3 regions of the Fervidobacterium nodosum Rt17-B1 genome follow, and region 2 is predicted to be linked to each of the others. Evidence: riboswitches for the same ligand, from Rfam matches in the RefSeq annotation. Region 2 holds a riboswitch; each other region holds the start of a gene.
What was found. A riboswitch is a leader RNA that binds a small molecule or an ion and turns the genes downstream of it on or off. The one in region 2 is predicted to bind cobalamin.
Positions count from the first base shown of each region.

Region 1 (8,407 bases), 730 kb from region 2:
CTGAATTTATGAGATGTGTAAAGGTTTTTAGGAGCTGGTTTTCGGAGATAGTAAATGCATTTGATGTTCCGTATACTAATAGTATGACAGAAGGTTTTAACAACAAAATAAAGGTACTAAAGAGGAATGGATTTGGATACAGGAATTTTGAAAGATTCAGGAAGAGGATTTTGTACAGTTGTGGTAGATAAGTTGAAAAAGTTGAATATTTAAAAACCCACTATATGAGTGGGCAAAAGTGGTATTAGTTTTTTTAGATTTGATTGCCTATAATATACATTAATAACATTTAATGTATGCTTGAAAAAGCTAAAAAGGTGGGCATTCAGAATACCCACCCCACTACTTGACAAAGAGCCAAAATTTTTTGTTTTATTCAATGCTTTGTACTCTTAGCTTTCTTTCCCTTCAATTGAGAATTAAAATAAAAAAATCTGTTGGAATTACCAACAGACTTTTTATTTCTTATTTCTATCAATCTTTAAACATCCATACCTTTATACAACCGTTTGGTTATTTGCACTGCCTCATAGTGATTTACAATAGGCTCATAATAATTGAGCTTATACTCCAGTGGATTATGAATTTTGTAATTTTCTTCATTCTTCAATTCAGGAATATACTTTTTGATATACTCACAATTTGGGTCGAATTTTTCCGATTGTATCATGGGATTAAATATCCTAAGGGGTTTTGGGTCTGGGCCAACGGAAGCACTCCATTGCCAATTGCCAACGTTTAAAACCTCATCGTAATCAAGTAAGTACTCTCTGAAGAACTTCTCGCCAATACGCCAATCAATAAGTAAATCTTTCACTAAAAAATTAGCCACGATTAGCCTGACCCTGTTATGCATCCAATTTTCCTGTTTAAGTTGCCTAATCCCAGCATCGACAATTGGATATCCTGTCTGAGCGTTAACAAATTTCTCAAATAGCTTTTCATCATATCTCCATCTCACATTTCTTCTTTTTTCCAAAAATTCCAACTTATTAAACTCACTAAAATTATACTTTATATGATACCAAAACTCGCGCCATGCTAATTGCCTAACAAATTCTGGACTAACTTTACTTGCGATATTGTGTATCTTTCTTATCGATAAAACCCCAAAACGTATGTAAGGCGATAACCTAGAACTCATATCAAGCCCTGGAAAATCTCTTTGTTCTTGATACTTAGCAAAATCATAACTGCGCAACCTCTCAAATCCATAATCGTAAGTAAATACCTCATTCTTCTGATTTAGCTCTGGGAACTTAACCAGAATAGTATCTATTGTGTCCAAATCAAGGGCCACAACCTTTCTTTTTAATTCTTCGATATTTATCTCATATTCCTGACTCTCCACATACCCAAGCCACTTTTTGTAAAATGGGGTGAATACCTTGGTGTACGGTATCTTTCTAAAATCGGCAAGATAGTTATCGAACACAGCATGAAATTTCACGTTACACTTTCGACAAACTTTTTCAATATTCCTATCTCGCTCCTCACCTTGCCAAGAAAATGATTGCGCTGTATAAAGCGCATCTGGTTTATATTTTGAGAACAAAAATTCTAATATCTCATCATCTTCTCCATGAAAAACATACAAATTTATCTTCTTAGAAATATTCTTCAAAACATCGACAACAAAACCAACTTTTTGGTTGTAAGCGTTGAATTCTTTAAGGATGGTCTTATTGAATACAAAAATCGGAATGATTTTAGATGAATTTTTTAGCGCTTCAAATAATGCTTTGTTGTCATCTAACCTAAGGTCTCTTTTAAAAAGATACATAGAAAGCATATAATCACCCCACAAGGCAATTTTAGACAATTATTATTTTTAATTATACCCTATGCAAATCAAAAAATTAAAAATAAAATTTGACAGTTAAAATTAGATTTGGTATAATATAGTACAGAATATCACTTTAAACAAATGGAGGGAAAAATATGTTAGAATTAGGACAAAAAGCACCAAATTTTGAATTGGTTGACCATGAATTGAAACCTGTTAAATTATCAGAATTAAAAGGAAAAGTGGTTCTTGCGTTTTATCCGGGTGCATTCACAAGTGTATGTGAGAAAGAGCTTTGCACATTCAGAGATATGATGGCAAAATTCAACAACCTTAACGCAACGGTATTCGGAATAAGCATTGATACACCATTCTCGAACAAAGCATTCGCTGAAAAGAACAAATTAAACTTCAGATTGCTATCAGATTTTGGAGGGAACGTCGCAAAACAATACGGTGGTGTACATGAGAATTTCATCAACATCCCAAATTACACAGTGGCAAAAAGAGCAGTTTTCGTTCTTGACGATGGTGTGGTAATATATAAATGGGTAACGGACAATCCAGCAGTTGAACCACCTTACGAAGAAATACAAAAAGTTTTAGGTTAAGTTTTTTTAAAAAAAGGAGGGAAAAAACATGATAAGCGAAAAAGTACTTAAGGCATTAAACGAACAAGTTGGTAAAGAGATTTTTTCTTCATATCTGTATCTTTCAATGGCAACTTACTTTGACTCAATAGACCTCTTAGGTTTTGGAAAATGGATGAAAGTACAAGCCAGAGAAGAACTTGGTCATGCGATGAAGATATACGAATTTATATACGAACGTGGTGGAAGAGTTGAACTCCCAGCGATTGAAAAACCACAATCAAATTGGGAAAGCCCGCTTAAAGCATTTGAAGCAGCTTACAATCACGAAAGATTTATAACTGAAAGCATAAACAAAATCTATTCTCTTGCAAAAGAAGAAAATGATTACGCGACCCAAGAATTTTTGAATTGGTTTGTGAAAGAACAAGTTGAAGAAGAAGCTCAAACAGAACTTATACTTAAGAAACTCCAGAAATTACAAGATTCTCCTACTGCGCTTTACATGCTCGATAAAGAAGTTGGCTCAAGAGGATAATTTTAAAATACTTACAAAAAGCAAGAGCACGTTACGTGCTCTTGCTTTTGTTTTATACAATTTACACAATCTCTTTAAATCCATTCCCAAAAACCATGGGCGCTTCATTTACAACAAAGAACGCTTCTTTATCTATCTCCCTTATTTTAGTAACCAATTCATGTAACTCTCTTCTTTTCAACGTCACAAAGAGAATCTTTTTTGGCTTTTGAGTATATCCACCTGTGGCATCGAATATAGTGACTCCTCTGTTAAGCCCATTTAGTACGAATTCTTTAATCTCTTCGTATTTTTCTGAAACTATCCAAACATTTATAGACAACTCCAAACCCTTCAAAACAAAATCAATAGTTGTTCCATTCACGATAATTGCCAATATAGAATACATTCCAGTATTTATATCGTATGCGAAACCCGCCGACATACCTATGGAAAAATCAAGTACCAATATTCCAAGCCCCATTGGAAACCCAAAGAATTTGTTCATTATTTTCGCGAGTATATCCGTACCTCCAGTTGATGCATTTTGAGAAAAAGTCAAAGCCATACCTATAGCTGTCAAGATATCGCCAAAAAACACTGCGATAATCATATCGCCATTGTACTTGTAAATTGGGATTATTCTGTCGAAAAAATCGATGAAAAAGTTGAACATAAAGGTACAATAAATTGTCTTGAAGCTAAAATCGAAACCAACCAAAATAAACGCAATTAAAAATAACACTATATTTATCAAATACATCCAAACGCCAACTGATAGATGAATGAATTTATTTAAAACTATAGCCAACCCAGATGCCCCACCAGCTGCGATATTGTTTGGAATTAGAAAAATCACAACACCCAAAGCCGTTATCAACACACCAATTGTGGAAACAAAATACTCTTTTACAAGGCGAATGCGTTTTTCACTTCCCATGGAAATTTCACCACCCTAACACCGTATTCTCTCATCTTCTCCTCTTTGTACTTAATTTTCCCGTGCTCACCCTCGACTATCGCACCAGCATGCCCCATTCTTTTACCTTCCGGCGCATGTCTTCCTGCAAAAAAGCTCACAATATTACTTGGCTTAAACCCCATCTTAATCGCCTCAGCAACACCTGTAATCTCATCTTCTCCACCAATTTCCCCAATTAAAACAACCTTTTCAAAACCAAGTTTCGCGACTTCTTTAAAAGCTTCTAAGACATTCAAACCAATAACTGGATCACCACCAAGTCCTATCCCTATAGAAACTCCATAACTTTCACCTATATACTTCGCAATCTCGTACATCAACGTTCCACTTCTCGAAATAATGGCTACCTCGCCTTCTTTAAAATACTTCTCAGGCATAATACCAAGTTTTACTTTCTCTTTTGAATATATAACCCCGGGACAATTAGGACCAACCATCGTCAGATTATTTTTCTTAACGATATCAACCATCCTTAAAGCATCGTGGATAGGCACATGTTCTGTTATTACGACAAATTTCTTCACACCATTATTGAAAGCATCCAAAAATGCTTCCATTACATACGGAGCAGGCACAAAGAATATCGCCGTATCGACATTAAAACCTCTACTAACATAATCGGACAGTGTATTGTAAACAGGCACATTGTGTACTTCCTTAAATTCATTATTTTTACTCACACCACAGACAATATCAGTACCGTATTCTATCATCTTCTTTGTATGGTAGCTTCCATATCTACCAGTTATGCCATAAACGCAGACTTTTTCATTAGAAAAGAACATCTTTCATCAACTCCTTTTTCTTTGCCTCTTCTTTCTGGATTAACATTATCAATTCGTTCATATCACTAACAGCTGTCAAACCAATATTACTAAGTAACGCTCTTGCCTCTTCCTCCTTATTCCCAGAAATCCTTAAAAACAGTTCGACATCCGGATGTCTTTCTTTAAACAAAACTATCGCCTCAGCAACTTGGAAGCAATCTGTTATGCCACCAAAAATATTAAGCACTATCTTTTTAGAAATTCTTGAAACCTTTTTCAGTGCTTCCAAAACATTCTCACGGGTCGCGCCACCACCAACGTCGTAAAAATTGGCAGGCTCAAAACCAAATTCTTTTAACATATCTATCGTTGCCATAACAATTCCTGCGCCACAACCTATAACCCCATACGAACCGCCGAGTAACACCATATCATTTTCTCTTTCATTCATCTGCTCCATCGCCCAACTTTGCCTAAATAATGCATTATCATCAACATGCATTACTGCATCAAGCATCACATAACCACTTTTGGTAACTCCAATTGGGTTGATTTCTAAAAGCGTTAAGTCAAGTTTTTTAAAGATATCCAACAATACCTTGGCGGTCTCTTTAAATTCTTCCGGTAAATCGTTAAATGAATAAGTTTTCAAAACCTTATTTGGAAACATTCGTGATGCTTCCTCTATATCAACACCACCAAACTCAGAATAAATCATCAATATATTTCTATTCGTCCTATCGATCGTAATACCAAAGTACAACTCTTTGTCGTGTTTCACAAATTCTTCAATCAATACTCCTTCCGGCATTTCACCTTTTATCTCTTTATTCACAAGCTCTCGCAACGCTCTCATACTTTCTTCCAAGTTCTTTGCGATGATTACCCCTCCAGCTTTCATCCTTCCTCCAACAAGAACCTGAGATTTCAAAACCTGTGGAAAGCCGAGCTCCAAAATCTTTTGAGTGAGTTCCTTCGAATCGATATCCTCTTCTTTGACAAATAAGCTCCTTGGTACATAAAAACCATGTTCGCTCAAAAGTCTTTTCCCCACATACTCTTGAATCTTCATAGAAATCCCCTCCTCACAACTTTTCTAGGATTTTCAAGAATTTTAAAACAGAAAATTTCCCAAAAATCTATGGTTTTTGGGAATGCCATCCTACGAAGGCAGGTCTCCCGACTTGTGGCTCATCCTACTCTGCTCGCCTTCCCAGCTAAAAAAGCCAGTGGCCAGTTGAGCATTTCGTCCCCACTCACGGTGGCCCGACCGTCCCGGATTCTCACCGGAGTTCCCTATTAAGCCTTTCGGCACCTTCGCAGTTTGGAATATTAACTTTTTCACAACTTTATTCTAAATCATTCACAAGATAATGTCTAGTCGAATAACGCCTTTGAAATCATTTTTTCTTACCAAATAAGGATTTTTAAATTATCCTATCTTTCTAATGCTTTTGTATGGACAACTTTCCAAATTCAAATTTGTAAATAACCTATTCAAAAATACTATCTAAATCCTCGATTTTTAAATCTTCAATGCTCTTATCCTCTGAGTACTTTATCTGAGCAAGCTTCACTTTATTTGAACCATCTAATATATACCTTGCCAAAGCTTTATCTATGGGCGAAAGATTTTCTTCAAAAATTTTATCTTTCTCCACCCAAACGAGTTCTCCTTCATCACTTTGGATAAATTTGTCACTATTCAATTCTGCCACGAATATAAAAAGTACCCAATTGTAATGCTCCGGTCCTTCTTCAGATGTTACCATTTTCAACCTAAGATTGTTGAGTTCAAGTCCTGTTTCTTCTCTAAATTCCCTTCTAATTGCTTCTTCTATCCCTTCTCCATCTTCAACCTTTCCACCAGGTGGAACAAGAAATCCAGAAAAAGGCTCTCTTGTTCTATTAATAAATAAAATCTTCCCATCGTATTGCGCATAGCATATAACTGCTAACCGTTGCTTTGGGCTCTTGATAAGCTTTTGGGCTATCTCCGTGTATTTCACATTATCCAACTCCAATCCTAGTGTATATTTTATATATTTTTACCACTCCAACAACAATTAAATTATACCAAAAACTCTAAGCAAATTCTCAGGAAAGCATAAGGATTTTCTCAGCTTGGATGAATATAATTGGGATGTAAATATGAGAAATGAGAAACAAGCAACAAAAAAACCACACCTTGCTCTTAGGAGGCGATAGTATGAAAAAGGTAAACAAGTTAACTCTCACACTGATTCTTGGAATTTTAACAGCTGGTATTATGTTACTCTTCTCTTCAACAACTTTAAGCGCAGCACAAACAACAAGACTGATTTCTTACACTCCAACAAGTACACTTACTCAAGATGATATTAAAAGTCTTCAAATGATGATTCAAGAAGAAAAACTTGCAAGAGACGTATACAAAACACTCTATGAAATTTACAAACTCCCCATATTCAACAACATAACACGCTCTGAACAAAACCACATGGATGCAGTTAAAGCTTTACTTGACAAGTACGATATAGAAAACCCACTTAAGACAGATGAAATAGGAAAGTTTGCGTACCCATATTTCGAAAGTCTATACAATCAATTAGTTTCAGAAGGTAAAAAATCATTAACCGATGCTCTCAGCGTTGGAGTGAAAATTGAAAAGCTTGATATCAAAGATTTAGAAGAAGCCATTTCCAAAACAAGCAATGAAGATATAAAGGTAGTTTACGGCTATCTGAAAAATGGGTCAGAAAATCACTTAAGAGCATTTTCAAAATAAGTATAAAGTAAAAAAATTAAGCAAATTCTAAGTTTTCATTAAGTACTTTTTAAGGTTAAACGGATATACTTAAATTACCCTTGGTAAAGAGGGAGAAAAAAAGAGAAAAAACAAAAAACTATGAGGAAGGCAAAAGGAGGTTGGAAGTATGAAGAAGATATTAGTGGTATTAACGGCAGGAGTTCTTTTGGTTGGTAGCATATTCGCATTCGGTCCAGCAACGGCAAATCGTGGTTACCGCTATGGAGTGACAACTCAGTCTCAAGCACAAGCTCAGACACAGGTTCAAACTCAACTTCAAACACAGCAAGTTACCGCAACAAGACTTTACAGAAATCTTCCCGCAGATGCAACTTTAAGCGCAACACAAGAATTCAAAGGTACAATCAAAGAAGTATCATGGGACGTACAAAACGGATTTGTTCTCAAAATACAAGTTGGAAATGATGTATACGATGTCCACGCAGGTCCGATATTCAGAGCAGTCTCACTTAAAGCAGGGCAATCGATTGAAATTAGCGGGCGATTAGTAACAACAAGCACATCAAAATACATAGTTGCGGAAAAAGTTGTAATAGATGGAAAAGAAGTAAACGTTGACGACGTAATACCAGAAAGACGCAACAGACAAGCAGCACAAAAAACATCTCAAAGAATGCCAAACAGAGGTCCAAGGATATAACCGTAAAGACAGAGGTAAATACAGAAAATGCGTACCGAAAGGTACGCATTTTCTTTTATTATAAGTACTATAAATATCGTGGTATAATTTAAGGAAATAAAGGAGGTGGGATAAATGAGGTACATAAAACTTGGTGGAGAATTAGACGTACCAGTTATCGGTTTAGGGTGCATGAGGATTTGGGACAAACCGATTGAAGATGTTGTAAAGCTAATAAACACATCTTTAGAACTTGGAATAAATTTCTTCGACCACGCTGATATTTACGGTGGCGGAAAATCAGAAGAGGTATTCGCAAAGGCTTTGGAACACGTAA
Region 1 covers NC_009718.1:1,483,434-1,491,840, reverse strand. Annotated here, with positions in the region: partial or broken gene FNOD_RS09990 (ISL3 family transposase) at 1-191, shown strand, start outside; gene FNOD_RS07230 (cryptochrome/photolyase family protein) at 482-1,792, opposite strand; gene FNOD_RS07225 (peroxiredoxin) at 1,942-2,397, shown strand; gene FNOD_RS07220 (ferritin) at 2,426-2,914, shown strand; gene FNOD_RS07215 (YitT family protein) at 2,976-3,833, opposite strand; gene FNOD_RS07210 (succinate--CoA ligase subunit alpha) at 3,803-4,660, opposite strand; gene FNOD_RS07205 (ATP-grasp domain-containing protein) at 4,647-5,714, opposite strand; cobalamin riboswitch at 5,795-5,976, opposite strand; gene FNOD_RS07200 (NUDIX domain-containing protein) at 6,136-6,651, opposite strand; gene FNOD_RS07195 (DUF2202 domain-containing protein) at 6,852-7,409, shown strand; gene FNOD_RS07190 (hypothetical protein) at 7,558-8,091, shown strand; gene FNOD_RS07185 (aldo/keto reductase) at 8,206-8,407, shown strand, end outside.
Region 1: it holds a riboswitch for cobalamin, as region 2 does, so the genes downstream of both, FNOD_RS07205 (ATP-grasp domain-containing protein) here and FNOD_RS01325 (ABC transporter substrate-binding protein) in region 2, are expected to answer to the same signal.

Region 2 (8,407 bases):
CTATGTTTAAATCTTTAATATCTGATGGAATTATAAATGGCGTTGGAAGTGTTTTAGCTTTTATACCAAGCATATTTGCCTTATTCTTTGCACTTGGGATAATGGAAGAAAGTGGATATTTACCAAGAATAGCATTTATTATGGATAAATTAATGTACTCTCTAAGACTGACAGGTCGTTCATTTATGACCTTACTCTTAGGGTTTGGTTGCAACGTCAGTTCAATAATGGCAGCTCGTGGCTTATCTGACGAGCGAGAAAGAATAACAACCATTTTGGTGTCTCCATTCATAAGTTGTAACGCACGAATACCTGTTTATCTAATGATAATAGGCGTGGCTTTTTCGCAATACAAAGCTGAAGCTTTCTTTTTAATTTATCTTTTAAGTATAGTACTTACCGCTATCTCATCAAGAATTGTCAACAAAGTTATACTTAAAGGAGAAACTGTACCTTTTATAATGGAATTACCACGGTACAGGCTTCCAAAATTATCAAATATAGCAGTGTATATGTGGAACAGAGGTAAACATTTTATCGAAAAAGCTGGAACAATAATCTTTGCAGCAAGCATAATTGTATGGGCACTCTCGTATTTTCCAGATCCAAACAATATTGAAAATAGTTTTGTTGCCATGATTGGCAAATCTCTAGAATTCTTATTTAGGCCTTTAGGTTTTTCATGGCAAACAGTTTCCGCACTTATATTTGGTGGTGTAGCAAAAGAAATTATAGTATCATCATTCTCACAATTCTACAACGGTATTGAAAACGTAGTGCTTTCACCTGCTACAGCAGCGACGTTGATGGTATTTGTTCTAGGTTACATACCTTGCTTTGCAACACTTGCAGCTATAAAGGCGGAAACAAATAGTAACAAATACACGTTGTTTGCGATACTTTATAGTTTAACCATTTCTTATTTTATCGCATTTTTGGTTAATATTTCTTGGAGGCTGTTATCATGAAGTACATAAATTTGAATCTTTGGATATCGATATTTTCTTCTTTCCTTATATCTATTATGTATATTTTTGAAAAACAGTATATATTTGCACTTATACTTTTCACATTTTCTCTTGTATTTTTAACAAGCTTCAGAGAATTTGGCAAACCAGCTATATCATACCGCATAGCGCATCTTTACGTTGGAAATATCCTATTTTTAATAACTGGTGGGTACGTATTTCTAACATTCATATTTTCCATGATTAATAAAATTTTTGGTGAATCTATCTATAAATTAACTAACGCGGATATCGTTCTGATGATATTTTCGCTGTATAACATTTATAACGTACAAAAACTCAGAAAATTAGCTTTTAAGAAATAATGCTTATCAAAAAACATGTATATGTAGCTTTAATTCAAGAAAGTAAATATTGAATTTTGAAAAAGAGTGGTTTATAATAAAATTTAAGGATAAAAATATAAATAAACCTCCCTTTGCATGTTGAAAGGGAAGCCCGGTGAAAATCCGGCGCGGGGCCGCCACCGTGAGTGGGGACGAAATTCACAATATACCACTGGCCTAATTTTGGCTGGGAAGGTGTGAAGAGTAGGATGATCCACGAGTCGGGAGACCTAACATGCAAAGGAAGGGAGCCATCCACCACGTAGCCTGGGGATGGCAAAAAATTTTTGCATAGAGGAGGGGTTTGTGTATGAAAACTTTGAGAAAAGTCTGGTTATTGGTACTGTTATTGTTTACGGTTCTTTCCTTAGCTATTGCGGTTGTTGATGATGCAGGAAGAATTGTAAACATTCCTATGCCACCTCGTAGAGTAGTTTCCGCGGCACCAAGTGCAACAAGGTACCTTCAAGCTTTGGGATTGGAATATAGGATTGTTGGAGTTACAGCATGGGATAATTACAAAAAAGCGGAAAATATAGGTAACATGGTTCCGCTTAATATTGAAAAAATTTATTCTTTAAAGCCTGATCTTGTACTGATGTTTGGTGGATTCCAATTCCCAGAGGTTGAGAAACTTGAAAAAGCAAATCTTACCGCTTATGTTTTGAACGCCAACACTCTCACCGACATAATAAAAGCAGTTGGACAACTCGGAGCAGTTTTCAACGTAAAAGAAAAAGCAGATAAAATTACCAACGAATTGAGGCAAAAAATGACTGAAGTTGGTCAAAAAACTTCAAAAATACCTCTTGAAAAAAGACCTACAGTATTTTTCACTATAACCGTACCTGATGAAAAAGTAAAAGAACTTTGGACAGCTGGTACGGGGTCCTATATGAATGAACTTATTGTTATTGCTGGCGGTAAAAATATCGCAGCTCCATATTCCGGAAATAACGGTTGGTTATCGGTAAGCTGGGAATGGTTGGTACAACAAGATCCCGATGTAATTATCATTGGTGCTTATGGTGATGTAAAGTCTGTTGAACAGGCTGTCAAAAATCATTCAATAATGAAAAATCTTAAAGCTGTGAAAAACAACAAAATCTTTGTAGTTGATGGTGACGAAGTAAGTCAAGCGGCTCCACATATATTCAAATATCTCGATATTTTCTATAATTTCTTCTATGGAGGAAAGTAATTTGTCCAAGTTAAAGTCTTTGATTTTAAAAACAGGGAGATACTCTCTCCCTGTTATTTTTGTTGTGGTCTTTCTCTTAAATCTATCCTTCGGTACAGTGAATGTAAGCGTTTTCAAAATTTTTAAACTTTTAACTGAAGATTCTCCAGAAAAGTACATGATATGGAATTTAAGATTTCCAAGGGTACTCATGGCAACACTTACAGGTATCGCACTATCAATCGTTGGTAACACTTTCCAAGCAATTATGAAAAATCCTCTTGTTGATCCATATTTAGTGGGAACATCCGCGGGTGCAAGCTTTGGAGCTTTACTTGCTGTATATTTTGTGGTCAATTCTATTGCACATGTAAGCATTCCAACAATGAGCTTCATTTTTGCGGTAATTGCTTCTCTTATGACTATAACTTTGGCAAGAAAAGGGAGTGTAATACCAGTAGTTCATCTCGTACTAAGCGGTGTATTGGTGAGTACGATGTTTTCTGCAGGCAGTATGTTATTATTGAACATAGCGCAAAAAACTTTAGTAACAGGTCATGTATGGCTCTTTGGCTCATTTTCTGGTATTACTTTTTCTGATATACCTGTTCCAGCATTATCATTAGGTGTTTTCGTTTTTTTATCTTTATTGTATAGCAAACAACTTGATGCGATGTCACTTGGTGAGAAGGAGGCAAAAAGCCTAGGAGTAAATGTTGAAGGCGTAAAGTGGCTTTTTTATTTGCTTGGTTCATTTGTAACTGCAGCATTTGTATCTAAAACAGGAATTATTGGCTTTGTAGGTTTGATAGTCCCGCACATGGCACGCATGATATCTGGACCTTCACATAGAAAAAACATTCCGTCGACGATTTTAATTGGTGGATTATTTATGTCAGTGTGTGATACCCTTTCACGTACACTTCTCAATCCTGTGGAAATACCAGTTGGTATAATAACCTCCTTAATTGGCGCCCCGTTTATGTTTTGGCTCATGAAAAGAAAAAGTTGATAGAAATTGCAAACTTGTACAAAATTAAGCACTAAATGTGCTATAATTTTATTTAGATTTTATACAAAATTATTTGGGGGGATTTTTGTGAAAAGGTTTTATTCAAGCATTTTTTTGTTTATTGGAATACCTATACTTTTGTTTTATTTATTCTCATGCTCCAACATTTCAGTTTTAAGCATAAGAAACTTAAAGTATGATAACAACGATATAACCCAAGTAACCGAGACCATCTCAGTAGACAGAACTAAAGAATTTTCAGTCACCGTAACTGGAAACAACCCAACCGTTACATGGAAATTGGATGACATTACATTTGCCTCGGGGCAAAATTTGACAAAATTAAAGTTAAATGATTACGCATCAAAGCTGAATTTGAACTCTGCATTTTTCAATATAGAGCACACACTATCAATAACAGCTAGTGATGGTAGAAAAAGTGTCAGCATAGAAAAAAAGATAAAAGTTAATAATCTCCAACCTGTAGTAATTATAACACCTGAAGTTATAACTGAAGAAACCGAAGAAGTTACTGTTAATATATCTGATCCTGAAAATGATGGAATAATATCATCGGTAAAAGTCTTGAAGTTGGACGGAAGCATAATTTGGAAAAATGAAAAAGACCTCCAAGTAAAAATACCAATTAAAAGTTTTCCAAGAGACAATTACATTATAGATATTTACGCCAAAGATGTTTACGACGCAGAAAGAACTGTCCAAAAAATGGTAAACATAATAAATCAATCACCGACAGTTCAAATAGTACAACCATTTCAGAATGAAATAGTACCAACGTACTTTATTTTACGTTGGAATGGTATAGATAACGATCCTAACGACAGACTTAAATATAAGGTTTCAATTTTAAAAGGTTCAAGCACTATACTAACTTCTGAAACAACAGCTACGGAATTTATAGTAAGTGGTTTAGAATACAACGCACAATATAAAGCATCAGTTACCGCTTACGATCTTTCAAAAGCATCTTCAACGGCAGAAGTTACTTTCAAAACGAACTCAAAGCCAAGATATTCGTATGTAATCTCAAAGAGCTTTGATGGAAAATCAATAATTAATATATCAAGCACTATAAACCTGCCAACTATAAAGCTTGAGGGATTTTTCGTAAATTCAGATGATTCAGAACTTGTAGATTTAGATGTCGTAGAAGACTATATTTATACTGTTGGTGGCACAAGCCTTTATGTTATAGACGCATCAGACAAAAGTCAACCAAAGCTAATTAAAAAAATAGACCTTGGAACAACATTAACATCAATAAAAATTTACAAACATTATGCAATTATAGGTGAAGGTACTCGTGGATTAACTGTTGTGGATTTAAAAGATCCCGCGAATCCAATAGTTGCAAGCAAAGAGTTCGGAAAAATAATAAAGAGATTACAAGTTCCAGTATCTACGTACTCAAAATTTGGAACAAAAACAAACTCAAAAGTAGATATTACCCAAGGTAAGATAAGCTCCATAAAACTTTCAGGCACAAATGCATATTTGGCTGTCAGTAATTACGGACTATTAAAGCTTAACTTAGTCAATATACCAAATATTACCATCAATGATGTAATTATTCTTTATCAAGGGCAGGTAAACGATTTAGATATAGGTCAATTTAATTCGAAATTTGTTATTGCATTTTCAGATTATAAGAGCGTAAAATATGTAAACCTTTCAGATGCAGAAAATGCCCCCAATGAGCTTCCATCATCTTCCGTAACAAATTTAGCCAACAATCTATTTGATACAGAAGTTAAAGGCGTAAAGTTGTCAAACAACAATTTATACGCATTCACAATCGACAGAATTAGAAAATGGATAAACGATTCCATATCATCTGAGGTTGCATTTGAGCTTGGAGCTAAATTTACAGATATGTTATTTATAAAAGAAGACGATAGTAACAATCATGCGATTGTTCTCGATAGTGGTAAAGGGCTTACAACTTACTTAAACGATTCGAAAAATGAACCAAATAAGTTATACAAAGCTTTTGATATAAAATATCTAAACAACTTTGTTTTTGCAGTCGGTGATGGATTCCATTGTAATGGTTTATATGTTTTAGATGTAAGAGATCCACTTGAACCGACAATTAGAAGATGGGATACCGGTCAATTTTTGAACAAAATCGATGTGAAAATGAAAGCTGTACCAAAAAGTAACTCAACAAGAGTAGCAAAAATAGTCGTTGCAAATACTGAATCAAAAATCGCAAAATTGTATGATTTTGATTATACAACTTTGAATTTATCTACGGCAACTCCTTTGGATCTATCTGGATTTAACTCTATATATGATGTCGCAATAGACGCGCAAGGAAGAGCTTACGTTTTGGGGAAGAAAAGTTCAGGAAACGTTGTAGAAATTTTTAGCTATGATGGTAATTCACTAGGAGTATCGGTAACGCTTCCAGCAACAATAAGTCAAAATATACCATATTTCTCATCAATTGAGGAAAACGTTGAACCAAAATCGTTGCAAGTTGTCGTTGATTACATATCTGAAGCTCAAAAACCATCTCATGTTATTGTATCATGTGGCCAAGCTGGGATAGTTAGGTATACTTTACTTACAGATAATGCTGGAAATATTCTTGGCTTCAACGATGAGAGAAAAATTTCAACACCATATTACGTTATTACAGAAAGTCCAAACGGATACACACTTAAGAAGTACAATCCTGGAAACGACTTGGCAATAGCTGTAGATAAATACTTCGATAGAATTTTTGTCGCTGATGGTGATTTCAACGGTATATGGATACTTGATAGAAACGGTGTCACGCTTACAGAAAAAGATGATGATAATTTGACAAAAACACCTGTTTTCGAAGGTGCACCTGCACGGAATATATCCTGGTACGGAGAAAAAATCTTTGTATCTGGTGGTGGATTTGGAATAAAGATATTATCTTCAAGCGGTGAGAAAATAACTGACATAGATTTCAAAGGTTTAACTTACGCATTTCATACGGAAGCTGATAACAGACAAATGGTTGTAGGAACAGATAACGGAATATTACTTTACGATATTACTAACTTACCTGCAGTAAAACCGATTTCAACACTTAATCTGCCAATGTATAAAATTATAGGAAGATAAAATGTAATTTCTATAAACCCCACATAAAGTCCCCCAAAAGGGGACTTTATGTTATTTAGTGTTAGTGCTATAATGTATTAGAAAAATTTCACAACTTTTAAAAGAAGGTAAGAGGTGATGAATTAAATGATAAAAGCGGTTAATTTAACAAAAAAGTTTGGTGATTTTACAGCTGTCGATAGTATCAACCTAAATGTAAAAAAAGGAGAGATATTTGGATTTCTTGGACCAAACGGCGCGGGTAAGACAACCACGATAAAAATGTTAACTGGTGCACTGAAACCTACGTTTGGTATGGTTGAAATCCTTGGTATGGATATGAAAAACAAAGAAATAGAAATAAAGCGAAGGATAGGCGTTGTTCCAGATGAACCTAAAATATACGAACACCTTAGAGGATACGAATTCCTTGAATTTATTATTTCTATCTATAAGTTGGATAAAAAAACTGTTAAATCACGCATAGATGACCTTTGCAATGTTTTTGGTGTGGATTATCTTGACAAATTTGCTGGCGAAATGTCACACGGTATGAAGCAAAAACTAATGCTCATATCTGTTTTGATGAGAAAACCGGAAGTGCTTTTCCTAGATGAACCAACAGTCGGGCTAGATGCCAAAAGTGCAAAAATTTTAAAAGAGCTTCTTAAGAAATATGCAGAAGAAGGTACCACTGTATTTATGACCACACACATACTCGAAATAGCAGAGAAGATGTGCGATAGAATAGCGATAATAAATAAAGGACAAATCATCGCTGAAGCAAGTGTCACTGAACTTAAAGAAAAATATGGTCAATCACTTGAAGATATATTCCTTAATTTAACCGCTTCAGAAGATATAAAAGAACTTGTTGAAGAATTGTGATTTTAATAAACCAATAAGCATAACAAAGGCAGGTGTCTTAAAATGAATGAATTATCGATACTGTTTAAATACATTGGTCTTTCACCAACAACAATGCAAACAACCCGGCAGATAAAAAGAAAAAAAGCAAAAATCGGAAATACTAATTACGCCTTAAGATATATTTCAACAATGATTATCGGTATTTTACCGATGTTTTTATTCATACTTTACTCAAATAAAAGTATCTATTCGAAACTTTACGAAGCTTTGAAGTTTTATCCACAATTCGAAGAGATTGGTATTATGTTTTACATGATGAATATAACGATGTTTTCCATATTTTACATTGTTGGGTTTATAGGAACTGGAATGTACGCATTCTCAAGGACAGATGAGTTGGAACTGCTCTTAACAATGCCTATTAAAAGAAGGATATTAACAATTTACAATCTCATCATTTCCCTTTCAAGCCAACTCTTCACAATTGCCTTCTTTTTGGGCGCAACTTTTGGATTCATGCTTGGTTGGAAGAACGTATCTTACACTTTTCTATTAAAAACCTTATTGCAATTATGTTTTATTACTTCGATTTCTGCACTTTTTTCGATATTGAGTGGTGGTATTAATTCGAAGAGTATCGTAAGGAAAATAAACGTAATTATAGTTTTACTACTTGTGTTTATATATTTTGGATTTTCTTACCTTCAAGATATTGATGTTACAAAGCTTGCAGAAAATGAGAATATTATTAGGTGGTTTGCTTTTACTACTTCCAAATACAATGTTTTAACTTGGGCTTATTCAAGTGATAAATTATTGATATCAATTATTATCGCTATATCAATTGTTGCTTCTATTCTATTTTGGTACTTAGCTGATAAAGTAATAT
Region 2 covers NC_009718.1:261,846-270,252, reverse strand. Annotated here, with positions in the region: gene feoB (ferrous iron transport protein B) at 1-968, shown strand, start outside; gene FNOD_RS01330 (hypothetical protein) at 965-1,333, shown strand; cobalamin riboswitch at 1,435-1,606, shown strand; gene FNOD_RS01325 (ABC transporter substrate-binding protein) at 1,665-2,555, shown strand; gene FNOD_RS01320 (FecCD family ABC transporter permease) at 2,557-3,546, shown strand; gene FNOD_RS01315 (hypothetical protein) at 3,634-6,669, shown strand; gene FNOD_RS01310 (ABC transporter ATP-binding protein) at 6,796-7,536, shown strand; gene FNOD_RS01305 (ABC transporter permease) at 7,579-8,407, shown strand, end outside.

Region 3 (8,407 bases), 740 kb from region 2:
AAGTAATTCAGATGAAGTTGTTTTAAGGCAAGAAGATGAAAAGTGGATACTAGTTGTTTCAGATATAACAGGATATCTCCAAGCTTCTGGAAGGACTTCAAGACTTTACGTTGGTGGAATTTCAAAAGGATTAAGTTATATTCTTGTTGACGACAAAAAGGTTTTGAACAACCTATTAAAGAAAAGTAGATGGTGGTTCAGTACAGATATTACATTTAAAGAAGCTCGTAGCATTAACATAGATGAAATTTTAAGACAAATCGACGAGGACAGAGAAAAAGTTAGGAGGAAAGAAGGTAGACGAGACGATTTCTTAAAGCCTGTATTAGTCATAGTAGAATCACCTCACAAAGCTTGGACCATTGCAAACTTCTTTGGAAAACCAATCTCAAGAAATGTGAATGGTCAAGAACTCTATGAGGTAATAACCGAAGATAAATACCTAGTGATAACAGCTTCGTTTGGTCATGTGTTGGACTTGAACAAGGAAATAGGGTATTTTGGCGTTATCGAGAAAGAAAAATTCATACCCGTGTATGAACCTATAGATAAAAAAGAAAGAATGATTGAAGGAATAAGAGACGCCAGCAAAGAATTCGATATGATACTTGTGGCAACGGACCCTGATACAGAAGGAGAGAAAATCTCTTGGGACTTAAAAAATCTGTGTACACCTTTTGTGAAAGAAATCAGGAGAATGGAATTCCACGAAATAACCAAAAAAGCCATACTCAACGCACTTAAAGAATCAAGGAATGTTAATGAAAACCTTGTGAAAGCTCAGGTCGTAAGGCGGATATCCGATAGATGGGTCGGTTTCGAACTTTCCCAGCTTATCCAGAAAGTCTTTTCAAAAAGCTCACTTTCCGCGGGGAGAGTACAGACCCCTGTCTTGGGTTGGGTTATAGAAAGAGCGAAAGAAAATCGGAAAAAGATACATATTGTTTCTGTAAAAAGATACGGGCTTGATATAAAGTTTGAATTTGAAGACAAGCAAAAAGCTCAGAAATTTTACAATGGCCTAAAGTACATTCAGATAAACAAAAGTTCGGAAAAAATCCAAGAAAAATCACCGCTTCCACCTTACACAACAGATGCGCTATTGAAAGACGCTTCCGAAAAATACAAAATTTCCGTTTCAAGAACGATGGAAATACTCCAAGAATTGTTCGAAAGAGGATTCATCACATACCATCGTACAGACTCTACGAGAGTATCAGATGTTGGAATAAGCGTTGCAAAAAGTTATATAGCTGAACAATTTGGTGAAGAATATTTCAAAGGAAGAACATGGGGCGAAGGTGGAGCGCACGAATGCATAAGACCAACAAGAGTACTTGATGTCGAAGATATAAAATCGATGATCTACTCAGGCGAACTTGAAGATTTTACGCCAGATCACCTGAAAATTTATGATTTAATATTCAAAAGATTCATATCATCTCAAATGAGAAATGTTGTAGTTAAAAGTTGTGATATTACAGTCAAAGCCTTCGACAAAGAGCAGACATTTGAAATATATGAAGAAATCATCCAAGAAGGTTACAACAAAATATTCCCAATCAAACTTACGAAAATACCTACTGGGGAAGTTGTTGTGGTGAATTATAAATCCTTCTACAGCGTTCCGAAAGTACCTTTATTCACGCAAGGTACACTCGTAGAAGAGATGAAAAAACGTGGTCTTGGAAGACCATCTACGTATGCCACAATTGTAAGTCGATTACTTGAGAGAGGATACGTCGTAGAAAAAGAAGGATACCTGATACCGACACCGCTAGGTGAGAAAGTGTACAAATTCTTAAACTCCAGTCCAGAGAAATTTAAATTTGTAAGAGAAGACTTTACAAGAGAACTTGAACAACTTATGGACAAAGTAGAACTTGGCGAAGAAGATTACCAAAAGATACTTAAAAATCTAAAAATGGAAATTGAGAGAATTTGAGGATTTAAAAAAATTTAACCCCATTCAATCGGAAAATTGAATGGGGTTTATTTTTAGAGAATAGAGATATTTATAAATGAAAAAACATTTCAAAGAAAACTAAAAAACATATCTTCAGTAGACTACCAAAACCAAGTTTAGTTTTAAATGATACATATTTATTTTATGATTTCTTCCCATGCTTTGTTGTAAAGGTCGATTTTATCACCAAGGTAATCGATTATTTCGCAGTTCTCAAGGTCTGAGATTTCGTAGATATTTGCCACTTCTTTGTAATTTACCGCATCTGTAACAGGTGATGGAATCATTAGATAATCTGAAATCTTTGCTGAGATTTCCGGTCTAAGGATGAAGTTTATGAATTTGTAAGCCAAGTCTTTGTTTTTCGATGTTTTGAGAATTACCATGCTATCTATCCAGAGTGTACCTCCTTCTTTTGGAACGAAGAATTCGAAGTTATCGCGTTCCTCTTCTGGAATTAATTGGAAGACGTTTTCTGGATAACCATGGACTGCCCAAAATTCGCCATTAACTACTCCTTGTGCGTAAGTTGTGGCGTCAAATTTGATGATATTTTCTTTCCATTTTAGTATTACTTGCTTTGCCTGTTCGATTTCTTCTGGGTTGGTTGAATTGACAGAGTATCCTAAATATTTGAGCGCGGCTCCAAACACTTCGCGCATATCGTCAAGTAATGTGAGTTTGTTTTTTAAATCTGCGCGTTCGTATATGCTCCAGGATTTCTCAAAGCTTTTCAAGAATTTTTTGTTTACAATAATTCCTGTTGTTCCCATCATGTATGGAACGGAATATTCATGGTCTGGGTCGAATGTTGTCTTTGAAAGAACGATAGGGTCAATATTTTTTATGTTCGGTATCCTAGAAAGATCCAATTTTTCCAGCATTCCATCGTTTATCATCATTCTAACATGGTCTCCAGATGGGAAGACGATGTCGTAACCAGTCCCGCCTTGTTTGAGTTTTGAGTACATTTCTTCGTTTGAAGAGTATGTATCGTATACGACTTTGCAATTGTATTCTTTTTCGAATTCTTTTATAACCTCTTCGGGGATGTAATCCGCCCAGTTGTAAATATGCAATGTGTTTGAACGATTACAGCTAGAGACTAAATTGAAAAGAAGAAAAGAGGAAAGCAAAATTAATAAAAAAAGCAATCCAAACTTTTTCATCATCGTTCTCTCCCTCCTTAGTATGATTTTGCGATTTAATTATATCAAATAATAATTTGAATTTGAATATTTGTATGGTAGAATAAAAACAAACCGAATAAGTTTGACTACCTAGTGTGCCGGGAACACCGGTGGAAATCCGGGGCTGCCCAGCAACCGTGAGTGGGGACGAAACCTACATTGATGCCACTGGCTCATTTCGATGAGCTGGGAAGGCGTAGGGAGTAGAATGAACCACGAGCCGGGAGACCGACATTAGGTAGATTTCTTTCCTGAAAGCTTGGGCTTTTCAGGAAAATTTGTTTTTAAATTATTATAGCGTGGATTAGAAAGTAAGGGGGAGAGGCGTATGGAAACAGGGAAGAAGATTAACAAAGAAACTTTACGTAATGATATTTTGAGAAGGCTCAATAATCTTACAAAACCGGTCGGAAGTTTGGGATATCTTGAGTACTTAGCTCTTAGAATGGGGCTTATCCAGGGTAAGGTTATTCCAGATCTTCCTGAAGATAAGAGGGTTTATGTATTTGCGGGAGACCATGGGGTTGTTAAGCAAGGGGTTTCAGCTTATCCAAAAGAAGTTACAAAGCAGATGGTGTACAATTTTCTCAACGGTGGAGCCGCTATTAATGTTTTTTCACGACACGTTGGAGCAACTGTTTATGTTGTCGATGCAGGTGTTGATGGTGATTTTCCGATTGAATCTCCTTATCTTATCAGAGCAAAGGTTGGTTTTGGGACGAATGATTTTACGGAAGGCCCTGCGATGACAAGGGAACAAGCGTTGTTGTGTATAGAGTACGGGAGGAAAATAGCGCGCGAGGCGATAGAAGATGGTGCTGATTTGCTCGCAGTTGGCGATATGGGGATTGGTAATACAACAACCGCCACGGCAATCGCGGTTGCTTTTGGATACGATATAAACGAGATAATCGATATTGGGACACCGATAAGTACAGAGGAATTGAAGAGCAAGAAAAGGGCTGTTTTAAAGGCAATTGAGGTAAATAAGCCAAATCCGTCCGATCCAATCGATGTACTCCAGAAAGTTGGAAGTTTTTGTATAGGCGAGATGGCAGGTTTTATTCTTCAAGCTGCTGAGATGGGTGTGCCGATTATCATCGATGGTTTTCCGACAACCGCTGGTTTGTTATTGGCTTGGGAGATTAATTCAGAAGTAAGGGAATATGTCTTCGCAGGTCACAAATCGAAGGTGAAAGGTCACAAGGTGATTTTAGATACCTTAGGCTTGAGACCTATCCTTGACCTAGACATGCGCCTTGGTGAAGGTACCGGTGCTGTGCTTTCTATGTCGATAATCGAAGCCGCAATAAAGATGATTAGAGAGATGGCTACATTCGATAGTGCGGGTGTTTCGAAAGGGACTGATCAGTGATGATTCTCGTAACTGGTGGTGTGAAGAGTGGGAAGAGTTCTTTCGCTTTGAAACTTTCTGAAGAGTACAATAAAAAGGCATTTTTGGCAACGGGCGTACCTTTCGATGAAGAGATGAAGAAACGTATTGAAAAGCACAAAGCAGAGAGGGGAAATGATTTCGATACGTATGAGGAACCAATTAACGTTCCAGATACTCTTAATAGTATCGCCGATAAGTACGATGTTATAGTCTTTGAGTGTGTTACAACATATCTTGGGAATTTGTATTATTATGCGGTTAACATAGATAATTATTTAGATAAGCTGTTGGAATCGTTTAAGAATGTGAAATGCGAGTTGATAATTGTTACTAACGAGGTTGGTTGGGGCGTTATTCCAGAAAATGAGCTTGCAAGAAAATATGTTGAAACTCTAGGGAAGTTGAATTCAAAAATTGCTAATATATCTGACCAAGTTTATTTAGTTGTGAGTGGAATAGGGGTACGGATAAAATGAAGAGAGCAGAGAGGCAATTGATTGGTACTACTTCGTGGCTTGTACCTGGTACTTATTACGAAAACGCTCGTTTAGTTGCCCAACTTGTCGATTTCGTTGAATTATTAGTCTATACGTGGGATTCGGATACGTTTGATTTGTTCGAAAGGGAAATCGGTAAGCTCAGAACTCTCAGTGAAAATTATGGCCTTAAGTATTCCATACATTTACCAACCGATAGTTTGAAGAATGTTGGGAGTGTTTTGAATTATTTTGATGGAAAGTTGCCTGTTGTTAATTATGTCCTTCATCCTTACGATGGTGAAGAATTTTACGATTTGCTCAATGGTGATTTTGGCGGGCGGATATCTGTTGAGAATTTAAAAGAAAAAGTTGTAAATTTCAAAAGGACGGTTTTTGATATAGGGCATCATTTGCTGGGTGTGAAGGTTGATGATGCTTTTCTGAGTAATGTTGTTGAGCTTCATGTTATGGGTATTGAGAATGGTAAAGACCATAGAAAGCTTAATTTAGAAACGCTTGAGCAGATGTATTCTATATTGGGTGATAGGATGTACGAAATTGAATACGTGTGTTTTGAGATATTCGATTTGAATGATTTAATTGACTCTTTAAAGCTTTGGAAGGCTTTTAAGAAGGTGAAGTTGTATGCAAGATAGTTTAAAGGATATCTTGCTAACTTTTTCTTTCATATCAAGATTGCCAGTGAAATTAGGGGAGTTGTCTGATTGGGAAGTCAGGATGAAACGAATACCAGCTTATTTCACAATAGTTGGCTATATTCCGGGTTTGATTTATTTTACAGGGAGTTTTCTTTCTTTGAATTTTGGGATAATTGCACCTTTGTTATCTATTGTCTTGGGATTTTATCTTTTTGATTTATTCCATTTCGATGGCCTTTTAGATACACTTGATGGGTTTTTGAATCAGTCTTCTAAGAGTAGACGACTTGAGATAATGAGTAAGGGCAACGTTGGGCCATTTGCTGTTTTCTATGGTGTTTTGTATGTAATTGTCTTTTGGGAACTGATTACGTCTATTGAACCTGTCGCTTTTGTTTTTGGCAGTGTCTTTGGGCGTTACACCATGGATGTTGTTTTAGTATTTTCAAAACCAGCAAAGAATGAAGGACTTGGCGCTATGTTATTTCCGTTTAATAGATTTCTTCTTGTACCTGCGACGTTATTTACGTTACCACTCTTATTAATCGACGTGAAACTATTTTTAGTTTCTATCTTTTCTTCTTGGTTGGTAGGTTTTTTGATTTCAAAGGTTTCGGAAAAGCAAATCGGAGGTGTAACGGGTGACGTGTTGGGTGGAAGTTGTTTGATTGGTCAGATAGTTGTTTTACTGATTTTAAATTATTTAATTTAAGTTTAAGCTATTTTGAGAGGGTGAATTTTGTGTTTTTGATGGTGCAAGGCACTATGTCAAATGTTGGGAAATCGACAATTACACTTGCTCTGTGCAGGTATTTTACAAACAAGGGTTTGAATGTCTTCCCTTTTAAAGCTCAGAATATCTCAAGTAAATTTGTAGATATTGGTGATGTGAAGATAGCTAGCGCGCAGTATTTCCAAGCGATAGCGTGTAAGAAAGAGCCACATGTGTATATGAATCCACTTCTAATTGTTCCAAGGGGGAAGTTGGAAGCGTATTTTTTGGGAGAGTATGTAGATTCTTTCGATTCACGTGAGTATATGTACGATGAGAAAAAACGTATATTGGAAAAGATTATTGATATACTCAAAGATTTGGAAAGGGAGAATGATTTGGTAATAATAGAAGGCGCGGGCTCTTGTGCTGAACCGAATTTAAGAGATAGAGAGATAGTCAATATGCGTATAGCTATGTCTGTTCAAAGTTCTGTTGTGTTAGTTGCGGATATTTCTCTTGGTGGCGCGTTCGCGCAAGTTGCAGGCACTATGGAATTGTTAGAAGGCAATGAAAGAAGTCTTGTGAAGGGATTTATTTTTAATAAGTTTCACGGTGATAAAACGTTGCTTGGTGATTTTCCAAATCAATTAGCTCAAAGGTATTCAATTGAATATTTCGGCACAATTCCTTATTTGGAGAATAAATTACCAGACGAAGATTTAAAAGTGTCTAAGTTTGGTGAATTGAATACATTAGAAGATATTTCAGCTATAGATGCTGAGATTGAAAGGATAACTGAGCACGTTATTTCGAATATACAAATTCAAAAACTGGAGCGTATTTTAGGGTTATGATGGGAATAAACGAAAAGGTTTTAGTGTTTTTACTTGCTTTGATAATTGATTTATTTTTCGGGGAGTTTCCTAGTGTTATCCACCCAGTTGTTTACATGGGACGTGTGGGAAAGTTTTTCGATAATATTTACAAATCGAGAAGTTCAAAAGCTGTTTCTTTTGTTCTTGGAATGATTTCTCTAATCGTAGAGTTGATTATTTGGGGAGGATTAGGATACTTTCTCCAAAGTTTTTCAAAAAGATTCACAATAGCGATGATTTTTGAGGTTTGTATTCTCAAATCCACATTTTCTATCAGGTCACTTTATGAGCACGTAAAACGATGTTATACAAATGATGTTGAGTTATTGAGAAAGAATGTTTCTATGATAGTCTCGCGTGATACTTCAAAGCTTGATAAGTCTCATCTTTACTCTGCGGCTGTTGAGAGTCTCGCTGAGAATATATCCGATAGTATTACTGGACCTTTGTTTTATTACGTGCTGTTTGGTTTACCTGGAGCGGTTGTTTACCGTGTTGTGAATACATACGATGCGTTGTTTGGCTACAGAAACGCAAGGTACGAATGGTTTGGCAAGTTTCCCGCGCGGTTTGACGATTTGCTTAATTTGGTACCGTCTAGGTTGACCGCGTTGTTTATATCTTTCTTCAATTTTAAACGTTCTTGGGAGTATATCAAAAAGTATGGTGGGATAAAGATTAACGCGACTTATCCGATGAGCGCTTTCGCTGGAGTGCTCGGTTTAGGTTTTGAAAAGATTGGTTATTACAAATTCGATGGGAAATTACCAGATATGGAAGATTTGGGAAAAGCCCTTAGATTGTACAAAAAGGTTGTTTTTCTGATAATTTTGGTGGTGGTTTTTTCATGCATGGTGGTATAAATGACGGGACGTTAATAGATTTTTCTATCTCAGTCAATCCTTTCATACCAGATTTTGTGAAAGAAGCACTGAAAGAGAGTGTAAAGTATGAAAGGATGTACACTTACGTTGAATGGTTAGAAGATGAGTTCAGGAAAAAGTTTGGGGTTGATTCGGTAATAGTTGCTGGTGCCACCGAGGCGTTTCATATAATCGGATGGACTTTTGTGAAAGATGCAGTGGTTATAATCCCAGAACCGAATTATACAGAATACGAGCGGGTTG
Region 3 covers NC_009718.1:1,472,402-1,480,808, forward strand. Annotated here, with positions in the region: gene rgy (reverse gyrase) at 1-1,945, shown strand, start outside; gene FNOD_RS07135 (extracellular solute-binding protein) at 2,104-3,138, opposite strand; cobalamin riboswitch at 3,233-3,407, shown strand; gene cobT (nicotinate-nucleotide--dimethylbenzimidazole phosphoribosyltransferase) at 3,485-4,531, shown strand; gene cobU (bifunctional adenosylcobinamide kinase/adenosylcobinamide-phosphate guanylyltransferase) at 4,531-5,028, shown strand; gene cbiR (cobamide remodeling phosphodiesterase CbiR) at 5,025-5,687, shown strand; gene FNOD_RS07155 (adenosylcobinamide-GDP ribazoletransferase) at 5,677-6,402, shown strand; gene FNOD_RS07160 (AAA family ATPase) at 6,441-7,259, shown strand; gene cbiB (adenosylcobinamide-phosphate synthase CbiB) at 7,256-8,143, shown strand; gene FNOD_RS07170 (aminotransferase class I/II-fold pyridoxal phosphate-dependent enzyme) at 8,128-8,407, shown strand, end outside.
Region 3: it holds a riboswitch for cobalamin, as region 2 does, so the genes downstream of both, cobT (nicotinate-nucleotide--dimethylbenzimidazole phosphoribosyltransferase) here and FNOD_RS01325 (ABC transporter substrate-binding protein) in region 2, are expected to answer to the same signal.